DNA from 3 places in the Pedobacter sp. AC212 genome. Region 1 is predicted to be linked to each of the others. Evidence: riboswitches for the same ligand, from Rfam matches in the RefSeq annotation. Region 1 holds a riboswitch; each other region holds the start of a gene.
The links. A riboswitch is a leader RNA that binds a small molecule or an ion and turns the genes downstream of it on or off. The one in region 1 is predicted to bind S-adenosylmethionine.
Positions count from the first base shown of each region.

Region 2: linked by a shared signal. The riboswitch ahead of metH (methionine synthase) and the one ahead of ACZZZC_RS13535 (O-acetylhomoserine aminocarboxypropyltransferase/cysteine synthase family protein) in region 1 are both predicted to bind S-adenosylmethionine.
Region 3: linked by a shared signal. The riboswitch ahead of ACZZZC_RS12400 (SusC/RagA family TonB-linked outer membrane protein) and the one ahead of ACZZZC_RS13535 (O-acetylhomoserine aminocarboxypropyltransferase/cysteine synthase family protein) in region 1 are both predicted to bind S-adenosylmethionine.

Region 1 is NZ_OZ409870.1:3,093,432-3,099,008, forward strand. It holds gene ACZZZC_RS13525 (trans-sulfuration enzyme family protein) at 1-41, shown strand, start outside; gene ACZZZC_RS13530 (hypothetical protein) at 286-1,293, opposite strand; SAM riboswitch class I at 1,486-1,596, shown strand; gene ACZZZC_RS13535 (O-acetylhomoserine aminocarboxypropyltransferase/cysteine synthase family protein) at 1,888-3,219, shown strand; gene ACZZZC_RS13540 (homoserine O-acetyltransferase family protein) at 3,280-4,362, shown strand; partial or broken gene ACZZZC_RS13545 (homoserine dehydrogenase) at 4,577-5,577, shown strand, end outside.
Region 2 is NZ_OZ409870.1:5,233,723-5,239,299, reverse strand. It holds gene ACZZZC_RS22660 (S41 family peptidase) at 1-1,007, opposite strand, end outside; gene murQ (N-acetylmuramic acid 6-phosphate etherase) at 1,197-2,012, shown strand; gene ACZZZC_RS22650 (hypothetical protein) at 2,105-2,671, shown strand; gene ACZZZC_RS22645 (Bax inhibitor-1/YccA family protein) at 2,712-3,455, shown strand; gene ACZZZC_RS22640 (hypothetical protein) at 3,455-3,628, shown strand; SAM riboswitch class I at 3,745-3,850, shown strand; gene metH (methionine synthase) at 4,015-5,577, shown strand, end outside.
Region 3 is NZ_OZ409870.1:2,859,428-2,865,004, forward strand. It holds gene ACZZZC_RS12395 (SusD/RagB family nutrient-binding outer membrane lipoprotein) at 1-247, opposite strand, end outside; gene ACZZZC_RS12400 (SusC/RagA family TonB-linked outer membrane protein) at 258-3,431, opposite strand; SAM riboswitch class I at 3,775-3,875, opposite strand; gene ACZZZC_RS12405 (peroxiredoxin family protein) at 4,004-5,275, shown strand; tRNA gene ACZZZC_RS12410 (tRNA-Ser) at 5,418-5,502, opposite strand.

The sequences.
Region 1 (5,577 bases):
TGGATGATATTATTGCTGATTTAGAACAAGCACTTGGGTAACTTAGCCCGTCATTGCGAGGCACGAAGCAATCTTAAAACTATGAGTTTTAACAAATGAAATAAGATTGCTAACGGTGTTTCAAATAGCAACCTAGTAGTCACTTGCTGGCAAAACTCTGTTTTTAAATCGCAGCCTATGGGTGGCAAACTATTTAACTTTACCCCTTCATTTTTCCCATAGGGCCTACAGCAAAAAGCGGGATTGCAAATCCATAAGAATTACAATCCCGCTCATATTCAAAATCTATTTAGGATTACAAACCGTTACCAATTTCGTAGAATAATTTGGTTCTAATGGCTCGTTTGTTTGCGCCAACCGCTGAGAACCAGTATTTGCAGGACAAGCAATATCGCCGGCAGCATCATAAACAATCTTATTTCCATTCGCCAACAACTCCTTCGGTACATAAACCTGAACTTTAGTAACCGAATAACCAGACGGAAAATAGCGAACGTAATAACCGTCAGGGTGTTTTGTCCAAATACCACTTGGCACATCGGCCCTTGGTGGCGCCATACCTGCAATAATGGCGTATTTTTCCATATCGGCATAGGTATAGTTGCCAGAAGAAACCAGTTGACGGATATTGTTTTCAGCCTCGAAAACAGCTTTAATCCCTGAGGGAAGCTGATCTTTAGCTTTTTCCATTACATCGAAAGGTAAAATACCTAAGGCACCGCCTTCCAGTTGGGTTAACTGTTTCGGTGTTAAAAGTTTCAATGCTGTTAGCTTTACTGTACCTGCATAATCAGCAAATTTTGTTCTGGCAATAATCGTCCAAAGCAAAATTTGAATATCATGCTGTTCCACCTCTGGATGTTTTTCTGCGCTCTTTAAAATGGCAACCACAATCTCTTCTTTCGGACCTAAAACAGGAGCAAACATGTAGCCATCCCCTTTCGAAGGTGCAAAAGTTCCGGCTTTTAAACAGTAGCTCTTATTTGTCATTTCATAAAATCCCTCGCACAAAACGAAACCTCCATCAGGGTTTTTAGGCAGTAAATATAGCGGCTGAAATTTTGCCTTAGCATTAAAATCAGGCATTTTTTCACCCTCGCGGTTTACATCTTCAAATGCTGTAGTAATGGCAGCGGGTTGCTTTAAAAATTTATCAACACCAAGAGCTTTAGCACCTTGTGCCGTTCCAACTTTTAATAGTTTGTCTTTTAATCCCCCGAATTGTGCCTGAGCTGTTAATCCTGATATTGCAATTAGCAGTACTAAGGAAGTAGATTTTATTTTTTTCATCATGATTAGATAGGTATGACAAACATAAAATTTTTAAGGTTAAGTTTATTTTATGATTTCAAATTAAAATTACGAATTTGATTCACAAGCACTTAACAAATTATCAGAATTTAATTTTGTTGTTTCGAAATTAAATTAGATATTTGAAATATTATTTGGTGAACAACTGAATAAAAGTCAATCTTTAATCGGATTGATTTATAAAGAAGTGGCGAGAGACTGGCTCCGTGACCCACTGGCAACCCTCAGAAAGAGAAGGTGCCAATTCCTGACCAAGTAACATGGTGTTATTTGGAGATATAAATTATAACTGATGAAAATACTAAATCTTCAATCGCAAAGCGAACCTCAGCTAAACCTCAATCAGGTAGAGAACTCTTCTATTTCATTGATTTGTTGTGATATGCGGGCGATTACTTGTATGTGCTGTTGCATACAGTAATTTAAAAATCTTCCTCCTTTGTTTCTTTTTCAAATTGGAAGGTCCCGATAGATCGGGATACGCCCTACAAAATTATCTTGATTTATGGTGATAAATTTTATAACCATAAGCTTGAAATCAATCTTCAACATTCATTTAATCAATCATTTAGAATTATGTCAACTTCATATAAATTTGAAACACTACAGTTACACGCTGGCCAGGAAATAGACCCAACCACAGGATCAAGAGCAGTTCCAATTTATCAAACTACCTCTTATGGATTTAAAAATGCCGAACATGGCGCTAATCTTTTCGCTTTAAAAGAATTTGGCAATATCTATACTCGTTTAATGAACCCAACGACTGATGTTTTTGAAAAAAGAATTGCGGCGTTGGAAGGTGGAGTTGCAGCGTTAGCAACAGCATCTGGTCAGGCGGCACAGTTTATTGCATTACATAATATTTTAGAAGCGGGAGATAGCATTGTTTCCTCAACACATATTTACGGAGGAACTTACAATCAATTTAAGGTGGCTTTCAAACGCCTGGGCATCCATGTAGATTTTGCAAATCCAGATGTGCCTGAAGAATTTGAGCAAAAGATAACAGAGAAAACAAAAGCGATCTACTTAGAAACCATTGGAAATCCGGCTTTCAGCATTCCTGATTTTGAGAAGATCGCAGCAATTGCGAAGAAATACGATCTTCCTTTCATCGTGGATAATACTTTTGGTGCTGGAGGTTATTTATTTAAACCTTTGGAACATGGCGCTAACATCGTAGTAGAATCTGCAACAAAATGGATTGGCGGACATGGAACCAGCATTGGAGGCGTAATTGTTGATGGTGGAAATTATAATTGGGGCAATGGAAAATTTCCGCAGTTCACCGAGCCATCAGAAGGTTATCATGGATTGGTTTTTAATGATGTTTTCGGCATCGGCGGCCCATTTGGTAACATTCAATTCATCATTCGTGCTCGAGTTGAGGGTTTAAGAGATTTGGGTCCTGCCCTTTCGCCTTTCAATTCATTCCTTTTATTGCAAGGTTTAGAAACGTTATCTCTTCGCGTACAACGCCATGTAGATAATGCTTTGGAGTTGGCCACCTGGTTAGAAAATCATCCGCTTGTTAAAGAAGTTCATTATCCAGGTTTAGCAAGCAGCAAATACAATAATCTGGCAAAAAAATATTTGAGCAATGGTTTCGGTGGTGTTTTATCTTTCGAATTAAATGGCACCAAGGAAAATGCAACCCAAGTTATAGATCAGTTAAAACTGGTTTCTCATTTAGCAAATGTCGGCGATGCTAAAACGCTGATTATTCAGCCTTCGGCAACCACACATCAACAATTAAGTGAAACGGAACAATTAGCTGCAGGTGTAAAACCAAATGCGTTAAGGGTTTCAGTTGGTATTGAGCATATCGATGACATTAAAGCAGATTTTGAGCAGGCTTTTGCTACTATCAGCGCTCACGCAACTGCTGAAAGTTTACAAGCCTAATACTATCCATCCCTCGAAAGGGTTGCAACAAAACATGTTTAAAAATTTACAGTCAATAATATGACCGATAGAAGTTCAAAGACCTCTTCAGAGGTTGGGGTGTATAATTATCCCAAACAGTTTAAGTTAGAAAGTGGCAAGAAAATTCGAAACTTGCAAATCGCTTTTCAAACTTATGGAAAATTAAATGCCAAAAAAGATAACGTAATTTGGGTTTGCCATGCTTTAACCGCAAATGACGATGTTTTTGAGTGGTGGGAAGGTCTGTTTGGGCAAAATGCTTTGTTTAATCCGGAAGAACATTATATCATTTGTGCGAATGTTTTGGGTTCGAACTACGGAACAACCAATCCTTTAAGTACCAATCCTGTAAACGGTTTACCTTATTATCTATCATTCCCACAATTTACTATCCGCGATTTTGTATCTGCTCACCAACTATTGGCCGATCATTTAGGCATTGGAAACATCAAATTATTAATTGGCGGTTCATTAGGAGGTCAGCAGGCAGTAGAATGGGGAATAATTGAGCCGAACAGAATTGAGAATCTTATTTTGGTTGCTACAAATGCTGTTCATTCTCCGTGGGGAATTGCTTTTAATGAAAGCCAGCGTTTGGCGATTACCACCGATAGAACTTTTTACGCTAACCAGCCAGATGGCGGTAGTAAGGGACTTAAAACCGCTCGTAGTATAGCGCTTTTGAGCTACAGAACTTACCATGCTTATGGCAATACGCAGGTAGAAAGCGTAAACGATAAAACGGATAATTTCAGGGCTTCATCATACCAAAATTATCAGGGAGAGAAATTGATAAACCGCTTCAATGCTTATAGTTACTATTATTTAACTAAAGCAATGGATAGCCACAACGTTGGTCGCAACCGTAAATCAATTGCCGAGGCTTTGAAGCTAATTAAAGCAAATACGCTAGTTATAGGAATTGAAAATGACTTCCTGTTTCCAATTTCGGAGCAGAAATTTTTAGCTGATCATATTAACGATGCGGAATTTGCCTCCATTCATTCTGAATATGGTCATGATGGTTTCTTGATCGAAACTAATGCATTAACAAACATCATCGGAAATTTCATTAAGGAAAGCAGAAACAAAAAAATTATCAAGTTGCAGCATACTGCCTAATCAGGCAGAAGCATGAACGGTGGAAGGTTTAAAATAAAAACCCAAGGTTAAAAACATAGAAATAATTAATCAGTCACGGAAAACTAGGGTACCTAATTCAGTGTAAATCCGTGTTTCCGTGGCAAATAAAAAATAGCAAAAACAAATGGTAGCGAAAGCCTTTTTGAGCATCTACTCTTGATACTTTTTCCGCTACTCGATACTATAAAACAACATGAGCAAAAATTTAAAAATCGGATTATTTGGTTTCGGAGTTGTAGGACAAGGTTTATTGGACATCATCCAAAGCCAGAACCTTAACCTTGAAATCATTAAAATAGCGATTAAAGACCCAAGAAAGAAACGTACCCTTAATAAAGATCTATTTACAACGGATAAAAACGAGATTCTGAATAATTCCGAAATCAATACGATTGTAGAGTTGATAAATGATGCTGATGCGGCTTACGAAATTGTAACTACGGCATTGAAGAATGGTAAAAACGTAGTTTCAGCAAATAAAAAGATGATTGCTACGCACTTGAAAGAGTTAGTAGATCTACAACAGCAACATGGCACATCGCTACTTTACGAAGGTGCAGTTTGCGGAAGTATTCCAATCATCAGAAACCTGGAAGAATATTATGATAATGAACTTTTCCATGCCCTGAGCGGAATTTTTAATGGTTCGTCGAATTATATTTTATCGAAAATTTTTAACGAAAATCAGAGTTATGATTCGGCACTAAAAAAGAAGCGCAAGACTTAGGTTTTGCAGAAACTGACCCAATTTTGGACGTTGGTGGATACGACCCAAAATACAAATTAGCTATCGCAACGGCGCATGCTTATGGCTTGTTCGTAAACCCTGATGCGATATTGAACATTGGTATTCAAAACCTGTCTCATTACGACATTAAATATGCTCGTGAAAAAAACTTCAAAATTAAACTGGTTCCAACAGCTAGAAAAGTAAACACAAAGGATATTGTAACCTATGTATTGCCAAAATTGGTAGCAAAAGATGATTTCTTATACAATGTAGAGAATGAATACAATGCGGTAACGGTTCAGGCGGCTTTTGCTGATAAGCAATTTTTCTTTGGCAAAGGTGCAGGTGGCCACCCAACAGGCGCTGCTGTACTTTCTGATATTGCTGCCTTACGTTATGATTATCGTTATGAGTACAAAAAATATCACTCAGAAAATGGTGTAAAACACACTGAAGATATTTTA
Region 2 (5,577 bases), 2.1 Mb from region 1:
TGTTCTTGAACCAGCCCTTTGCCAAAAGATCGCCTGCCTACAATTACCCCTCTACCTAAATCTTGAATAGCCCCTGCAACAATCTCACTTGCCGATGCGGTATTCTCGTTAATCAATACCGCTAATTTTCCATTTTGAAACGCACCAGTACCGGTTGAAAAATAATCGGTACGAGGTTCGTGTTTACCCTGAGTGTAAACAATGAGTTTATTTTCTGGTAAAAACTGATCAGCTAAACCCGTAGCAGCAGAAAAATACCCTCCACCATTGTCGCGGAGATCGAGAATGAGCTTCTTCATCCCTTTGGCTTTTAAATTATTAGCAGCAGTAGCGAAATCATTATCCGTATTTGCTCCAAACTTACTAATTCTTATATAACCAGTTTCAGGATTAATCATATAAGAAGCATCAATACTACTAATGTTTACCTTACCACGGGTAACCATTAACTTACTTTGTACCTGTGTTCCATTATGCATTAAAACAACGCTAACACCGCTTCCGGCTTTACCTCGAAAACGTCCGGTTAACTGCTCTTTTGGCAAGTTTCGCCCGCTTACAACAGCGGTATCAATACTCAAAATTTTATCGCCCAGTTTTATTCCGGCCTGGTAGGCAGGCCCGTCTTTAACTACTCCAGTAACCATCATCGTATCATTGAGCATGTAATATTCAATGCCAACACCTTCAAAGTTACCTTCTAAATTGTTGGTCATATCTTGCGCATCGGTTGGAGGCAAATAAACACTATGGGGATCTAGTTGATGTAGAACGCTATCTATAGGTAGATTCTGTAAAGAATCCGTATTAATTTCATCAACGTAGTTTTTATTGATAATGTGCAGAATCTCTTCAAGTTTTCCGTCACTATTTATAGCCAACTGCGGACTTCGCTGAACGCCAAAACCCTGGTCTTTTATGAATTTTATCCCCAAAATCATACCTACTATTAAAATCACAGAATAGCTTATTGCAATCAGTAGGTTATTTCGGGTATTTTTTTTCATTAGCGTTGTGCAAATTTATGAAATTTAGCGGGTTACTATATTTTTTAACTGCATTTTCATGTCTTTTGTTTCTAATATTTAACATAAATTAACGGATGTAATTATTCTTACAGCTACATGAAGATATATTTTTAAGTTTTTACGCCGCTTTTTAAAAAGAATTTACCGAATTTTATCAAAATTAAATTTATGAACAGAGTTACCGAGCAGGAATCTAATTATGATAACATCGACAAAATGTCGGTATTGGAGGTTTTGCAGGGCATTAATAATGAAGATAAGACCGTTGCTTTTGCAGTCGAAAAATCTTTGCCTCAGATAGAAAAACTAACTTCGGCAGTTGCCGAAAGAATGAAAAAAGGCGGTCGCTTATTTTATATTGGCGCAGGTACAAGTGGTCGTTTAGGTGTCGTAGATGCATCCGAATGTCCACCAACTTATGGAGTTCCTTTTGATTGGGTTGTTGGAATTATTGCCGGTGGCGATACGGCCATTAGAAAGGCAGTAGAATTTGCAGAAGACGATGCCGAACAAGCCTGGAAGGATTTGGAAGAATTTAACATCAATGAAAAAGATTGTTTAGTGGGTTTGGCCGCATCTGGAACCACACCTTACGTAGTTGGTGGTTTAAATACCGCCCGTAAGCACGGTGTTTTGACCGGTTGTATTGTTTGCAATACTGGTGGACCAATCGCTGCTGAATCTGATTTTCCGGTTGAAGTTGTTGTTGGCCCGGAATTTATCACTGGTTCTACCCGAATGAAATCTGGTACTGCACAGAAATTGGTTTTAAACATGTTGAGTACTACCGTGATGGTTCAATTAGGACGGGTAGTGGGAAACAAAATGGTAGATATGCAGTTAACCAATAACAAATTAGTCGATCGCGGAACGCAGATGGTGGCAGATGAATTAAACATAGGCTATGATGAGGCGGCAGATTTACTTACAAAATATGGAAGCGTACGTAAAGCGGTAGAGGCGGGACAACGACAACCACAGTAAATGAATGAATGATATAATGAGTGAATGATAGAGTTAGCATCGCCGTTAAATTCAGTCATTCGAAATTCACTCACTCAAAATTAAATATTAAAATGCACGAAATCGAGCCTTATTACCAGTGGAGAGATGATTATGTTTCGGCAGAAGATGAGCGCTCACCATTTTACAATACCGAGTATTCGGAAATTTATTTCGACAAGCAGATTTATAATTTCTTGCTGCATCCGCAGTGGGACGAATTCGGGTCGAACACCCTTTACATGAAGGTTTTGTATGCCGATTATGATCGCAGTTATGCCATTATCGAATTTATCGGCGAATGGAATGATGCAATTAATAATGATATCATGTTACTTAAACGTGATATTTTAGAATTGATGATGGACGAAGGCATTACCAAATTTATCCTTATTGGCGAGAACGTTTTAAATTTTCACGCATCTGATGATAGCTATTATGAAGAGTGGTTTCAGGAAGTAGAAGATGGATGGATTGTTGGCGTAAATTTTCAAGAACACGTTATTTCCGAATTTAAAGACAATAACATAGATTACTATATCAACTTTGGGGGAGCTTTTGATAATCTGCCATGGCGTACACTTAAACCGCTACAGTTCTTTAAAAAAGTTGAAGAACTCTTGACAAAAAGATTAAACTAAATTGTTATTTTTAAAATCATTTAAATACACAAAATTAAAAATGGAACAACAAAATTATAATTATCAAACCAATAGTGTCTTTGTACAGGAAAACTCCGTATCGAAGAAGTTTTTTGCAAACGTATTCCTTTGGATGTTTGTAGCGTTGGCTTTATCAACTCTATCTGCTTTTTATATTTCAAACACGGAGTCAGCATTAAGATCATTAATCGATTTTGAAACAGGAAGAAGAACTGCGTTAGGTTATGTAGCCATGTTTGCACCACTAGGGCTAGTTTTAGTAATGGGGGCTGGCTTTTCTAGACTATCTTATGGCGCCTTGTTAGGTGTGTTTGTACTGTTTTCTGTGCTGCTGGGCGTAAGTTTGAGTTTTATTCTCTTAATTTACACTGGCACATCGATTATAACTTGTTTTGCTGCAGCCGCAGGTATTTTTGGTATAATGGCTGTAATGGGCTATACAACAAATATAGATTTGAGTAAGTTCGGCCCAATTTTAATGGTTGGTGTTGCCGGTTTATTTATAGCCAGTATTGCAAACATGTTTATTAAAAGTGAACAGTTTAGCTTAATTATGGCATTTGTTGGTATTGCTGTTTTTACAGCATTGACTGCATACGATGTTCAAAAAATTAAAAGAATTGGAATGGGAATTGAAGAAAGCGGAGAATCAATTCCATCTGCTGATACAAAGAAATTAGCTATAATGGCAGCTTTGTCGCTATACCTTGATTTTATCAATATCTTCCTTTTCTTACTACGCATTTTCGGAAGTAGAAAATAATGAGCAAGTTTTTGGTAATCGCTTTTTTCATTTTAGTTGGCGGCACTATCCAGGCAATTACTGTAACTTATATTACAGATCATATCTTTATTAGTTGTTTGCCTGGTGCTTTTTGGATGGGATATTTGATTACCTACTACAACAAAAGATTCGGAAAAAGGGAGGCTGTTTAAAGCACTCAAACAAAACAATATTCTTAAGGCTGTGCAAATTTGCATGGCCTTTGTAATTTTATTTGGCAGCAGAGCGATAATTTTTGGAATTGATGTTGCTTTGTTGCATTTTTGTACGCTTATTAAGAAAGACGGAGGGATTAGACCCAACGAAGTCTTAGCAACCTGTGACCACACAAGGTGCTACATTCTATCCCGATTTTAATCGGGGGCAGATAAGTTTAGGATTACGATTCTCGTACCAACTTTTTAAATAAGCTTTTTTAGTACTTAGTATATAGTCTTTAGTATTTAGATAACAAATGCCAGATTACATATTGAGTTGAAATGTAGTTACATCTCGTGTCGAATGTCTTGATACTCGATACTAACTACTAAATACTAGTATGAGCATAAGAGAAGAATTAGAAAAACGTATTTTAGTAATTGATGGTGCGATGGGTACCATGATTCAGCGTTATACTTTAACCGAAGAGGATTTTAGAGGGGAACGTTTTAAAGATCATCCGTGTGATGTAAAAGGCAATAACGATTTGCTCAACATCACTCGGCCTGATATTATTAAAGCCATACATCTTGAATATTTAGCCGCTGGTGCGGATATTATCGAAACCAACACCTTCAGTACACAAAGAATTTCCATGGCTGATTACCAGATGGAAGATCTTTCTTATGAGTTAAGCTTTGAAGGTGCGAGGGTGGCAAAAGAGGCTGCTATTGAATTTATGGCGGCTAATCCCGATCGGAAATGTTTTGTTGCAGGTGCAATTGGGCCAACCAACAGAACCCTTTCGATGTCGCCAAATGTAAACGACCCAGGTTTTAGGGCGGTTTATTTTGATGAACTGGAAGCGGCATATTATGAACAAGTTCGCGGTTTGGTAGATGGAGGTTCTGATGTGCTTCTCATCGAAACCATCTTTGATACACTAAATGCAAAAGTAGCCATTGTGGCCATTAAAAAATATGAAGAAGTAGTTGGTCGTAAGCTCGAAATTATGATTTCGGGAACGATTACCGACGCTTCTGGAAGAACGCTTTCTGGTCAAACAGCAGAAGCTTTCTTAAATTCGGTAATGCATGCAAAACCTTTAAGCATTGGTTTTAACTGTGCTTTAGGGGCAAAAGAGATGCGTCCGCACATCGAAGAGCTGGCTACCAAAGCGGGTTGTTACGTTTCTGCTTATCCAAATGCCGGCTTGCCGAATGAATTTGGTGCTTACGACGAACAACCACATGAAACGGCTCACTTGGTCGACGATTTTATCCAATCTGGATTTGTAAATATCGTGGGTGGCTGTTGCGGCACCACTCCTGATCACATTGGCTGCATTGCAAAGAATGCTAAAAAAGCTTCGCCACGGAAATTGCCAACTATTGAGCCTTTTATGCGCTTAAGCGGATTGGAGCCTGTAACGATAACGCCAGACAGTATTTTTGTAAACGTTGGCGAAAGGACAAACATCACCGGATCTCCAAAATTTTCAAAGTTAATTTTAGGTGGCGATTACGAAGCGGCCTTGGCTGTGGCCCTACAACAGGTAGAAGGTGGAGCGCAGATTATTGATGTAAACATGGATGAAGGCATGCTCGATTCGGAAGCTGCCATGACGAAGTTTTTAAATCTGATTGCCTCCGAACCTGATATTGCCAAATTGCCTATCATGGTCGATTCCTCTAAGTGGTCGGTGATAGAAAATGGATTGAAATGTTTGCAGGGAAAAGGAATTGTGAATTCTATTTCACTTAAAGAAGGTGAAGATAAGTTTCGTGAAAGTGCCCGTAAAATTATGCAATATGGCGCTGCCGTTGTTGTAATGGCTTTTGATGAACAAGGCCAGGCCGATAACTACGAACGGAGAAAAGAGATTTGTAAACGAAGCTATGATATTCTGGTGCATGAAATCGGTTTTCCTCCTGAAGACATTATTTTCGACCCGAATATCCTT
Region 3 (5,577 bases), 230 kb from region 1:
AAATAAAGCGATCTTCTTCGGTATACTGGACCTTTGCCCAGTGTTGCGCAAAAAGAAGACTCGAATTCATGTTGTTTGTTGTTCCCCAATAGGCATCGGTAGTGTTTTTTATCGCAGCAGTAAGCAGATAATCAGGCTGTGCATTTTCAGTAGCGTTCGGATTGATGTTTACTTCGTCGAGTTCCTTGCCGCAGGAGGCTGCTAAAATTGAAACGAAAGCAGTGATATATATAAATTTATTTTTCATGTGGATAGGATTAAAATTTAATGTTCAGGTTAATGCCATAGCTGCGGGTTGTTGGGTTAGAAAGGCTCTCAAGCCCCTGGCCATTACCAGTGTTAAAGGCTACCTCCGGATCGATATCGGCTACATTACGGTGCAGTATCGCCAGGTTTCTTCCTACAAGTGATACCGAGACGCCTTGCAGACTTAAAGGACGTATCCATTTCGAGGGTAGGTTATAGCTCAGTTTAATCTCGCGGAGTTTGACGTAGGAAGCATCAAATATATTGGCCTCATCAATGGTGCGAAACGACTTGTAATAGGTTTGTGCAGAAAGTATTTTCTCATTGCGTTTCCCATCAGCCGTTACCCCGTCGAAAATCATCCCGTCATCGTAAACCGTTACACCGGCAGGCGCCGTAGCACCATCAGCCAGTCTTACCGTTCCATTTGCTTTCACATTTCCCGGATAATAATAGGAAATTCCCCCAAATTCTGCCGCTCTGCCTGGCAGGGTAGAGGCCAGCACGCCTGTATAGGTTCCTGTTGCATAGGTGCCGTTGTAAATTGAGCCGCCAAAGCTGGCATCAATCAACACGCCCAAACTAATACCCTTATAGGTGAAGGTATTGGATATGCCGCCTATCCAATCTGGTGTATATTTACCCAGGACCCTTTTGGTAGGATCAGTCTGTGGAGCTCCTGTTGCATTGACGATGATATTTCCACTGCCATCTCTTAAAAAAGCGTTACCAAACAGCGTTCCATAAGGTTGGCCAACAGCTGCGATGACTTGAGCCGAGTTCGTTGCCACGACATAGTTTTGCAACAGCCCCGCTTGATCCAGCTCGATGACCTTACTTCTGTTCGCGGCATAATTCACATCAATATCCCAGGTCAGCTGCTTTCTGATAGGAGTAACCCCCAATTGTACTTCCACGCCTTTATTGTTGATTTTTCCTGCATTTAATAATTTGGACCTGAATCCGGTACTTTGACTAACATCCACACTTAAAATCTGGTCGTAGCTATTGGTATTGTATAAACTTACATCAAAACGAAGGCGCTTGTTGAACAACACAGCTTCTGCTCCTAATTCAGATGAGGTCGTGGTTTCAGGTTTCAGATCAGGGTTCAAATCCGTGGCCGAAGGGCTGAGTTGAGGATTGCTCCCAAAAGGGGCACTGAAAGAATAAGTGTTAATCAGGCGATATGGATCGGCATCCTTACCTACTTTTGACCAACCTCCACGAATTTTGGCATAATCGAGCACCTCGCTCTTGATATCAAAAGCCTCTGTCAGCACAAGGCTTCCGTTAAAGGAAGGGTAGAAATAAGATCTGTTCTGGGCCGGCAATGTCGATGACCAGTCGTTACGGGCCGTCACATTTGCAAAAAGGTAATTCCTAAATCCAATCTGCGCCGATGCGTAACCACTGTAGGATTTCAATTTACTATAATTATTAGAAGAGGTAAGCGGATCTCTGGAATTGTTCAAAGTATATAAGCCAGCGACAGCAAGCCTCGGTGCACTCTGATCATTTTGTTCGATATATCTTGAACGTATATTTGTTCCCAATAAGGCTTCCACGCTGAAATCATCATTAAGCTGTTTAGTGTAGTTCAAGGTTGCATCGGTATTGCTTTCGTTCACGGTAAAAGCACTTTCGGTATAGGAACCAAATGGAGTTCCGTTAGTACCATATGCAATCCTGATTTTGCGGCGATCATTGTAATAATCCGTTCCCGAACGGAAGTTAAAGTTAAGACCATCAGTAATTTTATAATTCAGGCCAATGTTTCCGATAATCCTGTTCCGGTTTTGTGATACTGTATTTTCATAGGCCACCCAGTACGGATTACTGTAGTAACTGGTGTTCCAGTTGAAAGTGTTTCCGTTTTCATCCCGGTAGTTTTTCAATTGATTAATGTCTACCTGTCTGCCAAACCAGGTAAACTGAAGCATGGTACTGGTCGACCTGGAACCGCCCGTTCCTGGTAAGTTGTCAGAACCAAGTTTACTGTAATTTGCGTTGGCAGTAAGGGTCAACTTGGGCGTAATTCTCAAAGTGGTGTTCAGGGCAAACGAATTCTTGTCCTGCCCGGAGTTAGGCACCACACCAACCTGTTTTAGATTGTTGTAGGATAAGCGGTAATCAAATTTCTCTCCGGCATCTTCAAGGGCAATGCCATTGGAAAGAGAATAGCCAGTTTCAAAAAAATCACGAACATTATTTGGATTGGCTACAAATGGAACGGCTACTCCCTTTGAAAAAAACTGGGGAATCAGCCTGCCATCCATTCTCGGGCCCCAGCTTTCATCCACACCGTCATTCGTTCCGGCACCCTTGCCATCTACGTAGCTAAACTTGCCTTCTGATCCCTGACCAAAAATATCCTGGTACTTTGGCAGTGTAAGTAAACTTTCAATAACCCCATTGGAGTTAAAGCTGACCCCCAAACCCTTTTTCGATTTTCCGGATTTTGTTTTGATAATAACTACTCCGGCCGCTGCCCTTGAGCCGTACAACGCTGCTGCGTTCGGGCCTTTAAGCACACTGATTGATTCTATATCATTTGGATTGATATCGGAAATTGTATTTGCGTAATCTCTTGCGCCAGCGGAATTGAGCTGCGAATTGTCAACCGGTATACCATCCACAACAAAAAGCGGCTGATTATTGCCAGAAATAGAAGTTTCTCCTCTAATCACTATGCGGGAAGAACCCATATCGCCCTGGCTATTGGTTACCCTCACGCCAGCAACCTTACCCGCCAACGCATTTACCAGGTTGCTTTCCCTCGCTTCAGTCAAGCTCTCACCTTTGAGCTCCTGTACGGCATAACCCAGCGATTTTTTTTGTCTCGAGATACCCAGAGCCGTAACCACAACTTCATCTAAAGCGTTATCCGCATCATTTAAAACCACGTTGAGCACCTGTGTATCGCCAGATACTTCCACTTCTTTAGTAGCGAAGCCGATATAAGAAAATACCAATGTGCTTTTGCCAGTTACCGTAATGGTAAAACTGCCGGCACCATTACTTGTTACTGCCTGTTTGGTACCTTTTACAAAAATGGAAACACCGGGCAGAGTTTCTCCTGATGAACTTTTAACCGTGCCTGATATGGAGATGTTTTGTGCACGTACGAATGGGGAAAGCAATAGCAGAAATAATATTGCCGGAAGCTTAATCTTGTTGAACATAATAGATATTGTTGATGATTAATTAAGGGATGATGTCGCGAAATTTAGGCAAAGCTCTTCCACTCCGCTTTTGACGAATTTTTTAACACACTAATAATGAAAATTTTAAGTTTTTGTGGTATTTGCTAACTTTAGTCTGTACAAATACCCGTTCGCATTCGGTCTCTTTTACTTCGGTTTGAAATGCATGCGTAAATTGATTTTTGCTCGTTAGTTTTTTCCATTTAATTTATTTTTCTGATAGATCAACACTTATCAATTGTAGCAATCCGCTTATAAAAAAAAGCACTCCTATAAATCAGGAGTGCTCTCATATTCATTAACAATGATTTGGCCTTCAACTGACTTAACTATCCCGGACTTTCCGGGATGGAATTAGCACCATACCTAAGGCTGGTTGCTAAGGTTTCACAGGGCCATTCCCTCCACCTTTCTTGATAAGTATTTTAAAATAACTGGCGCAAAGATAATAGAAAAATCATATTGTCTAGTAATTCTATAGATTTTGTTTAAATATTTTTTTCTTAAGGCTAATCATGCCTACATTTGCGCTGTTAATTGATCAACATCCCATGAAAATAAAATATATTTTAATAGTTGTAGCAGGACTTTTCCTACAGAATGCAGCAGCGCAGTCAAAAAATGAAATCAAAAGCAATAGTGTCGAATCTCCGAAATCTTTTCGGGCAGATGGAATCTGGAGAGGTGTCTTTAATCTCAAACCCGGTGTTGAAGTACCATTTAATTTTGAAATTAAAAATAGAAACGGTGATCAACCCTTTCTCAGCTTTTTAAATGCCGATGAGCGCTTCGACGGGGGAGTTGTAAAAAGGAAAGGAGATTCATTGTTGATTAACCTGGATCAGTTCGACAATGTTCTTGCTTTTAAAATCCAGAAAGATTCACTTGTCGGCGTATTGAAGAGACAGGATGGATCTGGAAAACCACTGCCTGTGTATGCCAGTAAAGCAAAGCAATATCGGTTTGCAACCAGTGGTCAGGCACCAGATGCAGATTTTTCTGGAAAATACGATATTGTTTTTCAGTCACAGAATGGCAAAAAGGAAAATGCAGTAGGACTTTTTAAGCAGGCCGGAAATAAAATTACAGGTACATTTCTCCGCATTACCGGCGATTCCCGCTATCTTGAAGGCAGTGTTGATGGAAACCATTTTTATCTTTCCGGTTTCATCGGTTCGAGCCCTGCTTACTACAAAGGCACATTTTCAAAAGAAGGTAAAATTGTGGGAGAAGTAGTGAGTGCCAGGGGGAATACGCCCTTCACCGGAACTCAAAATCAAAATGCTGCCCTCCCGGATGCGACCAAATTAACTTTTTTAAAAGATGGGTATAAAACGCTTGACTTTTCTCTTCCGGATGTTAATGGAAAGAAGATTTCGTTAAAGGATGAAAAATTTAAAAATAAAGTGGTGATCCTGACGATTACCGGAACCTGGTGCCCTAATTGTGTAGATGAGGCAGCATTCATCGCTCCATGGTACAAGGAAAATCGCAGTCGTGGCGTTGAAGTTATTGGCATTCATTATGAGCGGCAACTGGATTCGGCTTATGTAAAAAAAGCATTAGGAAGATTTCGCGATAAGTTTGGCATTGAATATGATCAGGTGATTGCTGGCAAACCCGATAAAAAACAGGTTGCAGAATCACTTCCTGGACTAAGTAATTTCCTTTCTTTTCCAACGATGATCATCATCGATAAAAATGGAAATGTTGCTCAGATCCATACAGGTTATAGTGGACCAGCAACGGGAAAATATTACACTGATTTCGTCAAAGCATTTAATGATGAAATTGATGGATTGTTGTCAAAAAAACTGCTGTAGAAGAGGCTCTAACAAGAAATTAGTTTATTTGAAAGTCCTTCTCCTAACATTCGATTTTTTAAATATTTCGAGTACTTTGAGAAACAAAAAAGCCCGCTATCTTATGATTTGCGGGCTTTTGAAATTTTTAATACTAAATCTGCGGAAAGCGAGGGATTCGAACCCCCGGACCTGTTACAGTCAACAGTTTTCAAGACTGCCGCATTCGACCACTCTGCCAGCTTTCCGGAGGCAAAAGTACAAACTCCGGTTAAATCTGCAAATTAAGAATGCATTTTTTTTATATTAAATTGATAATTGCT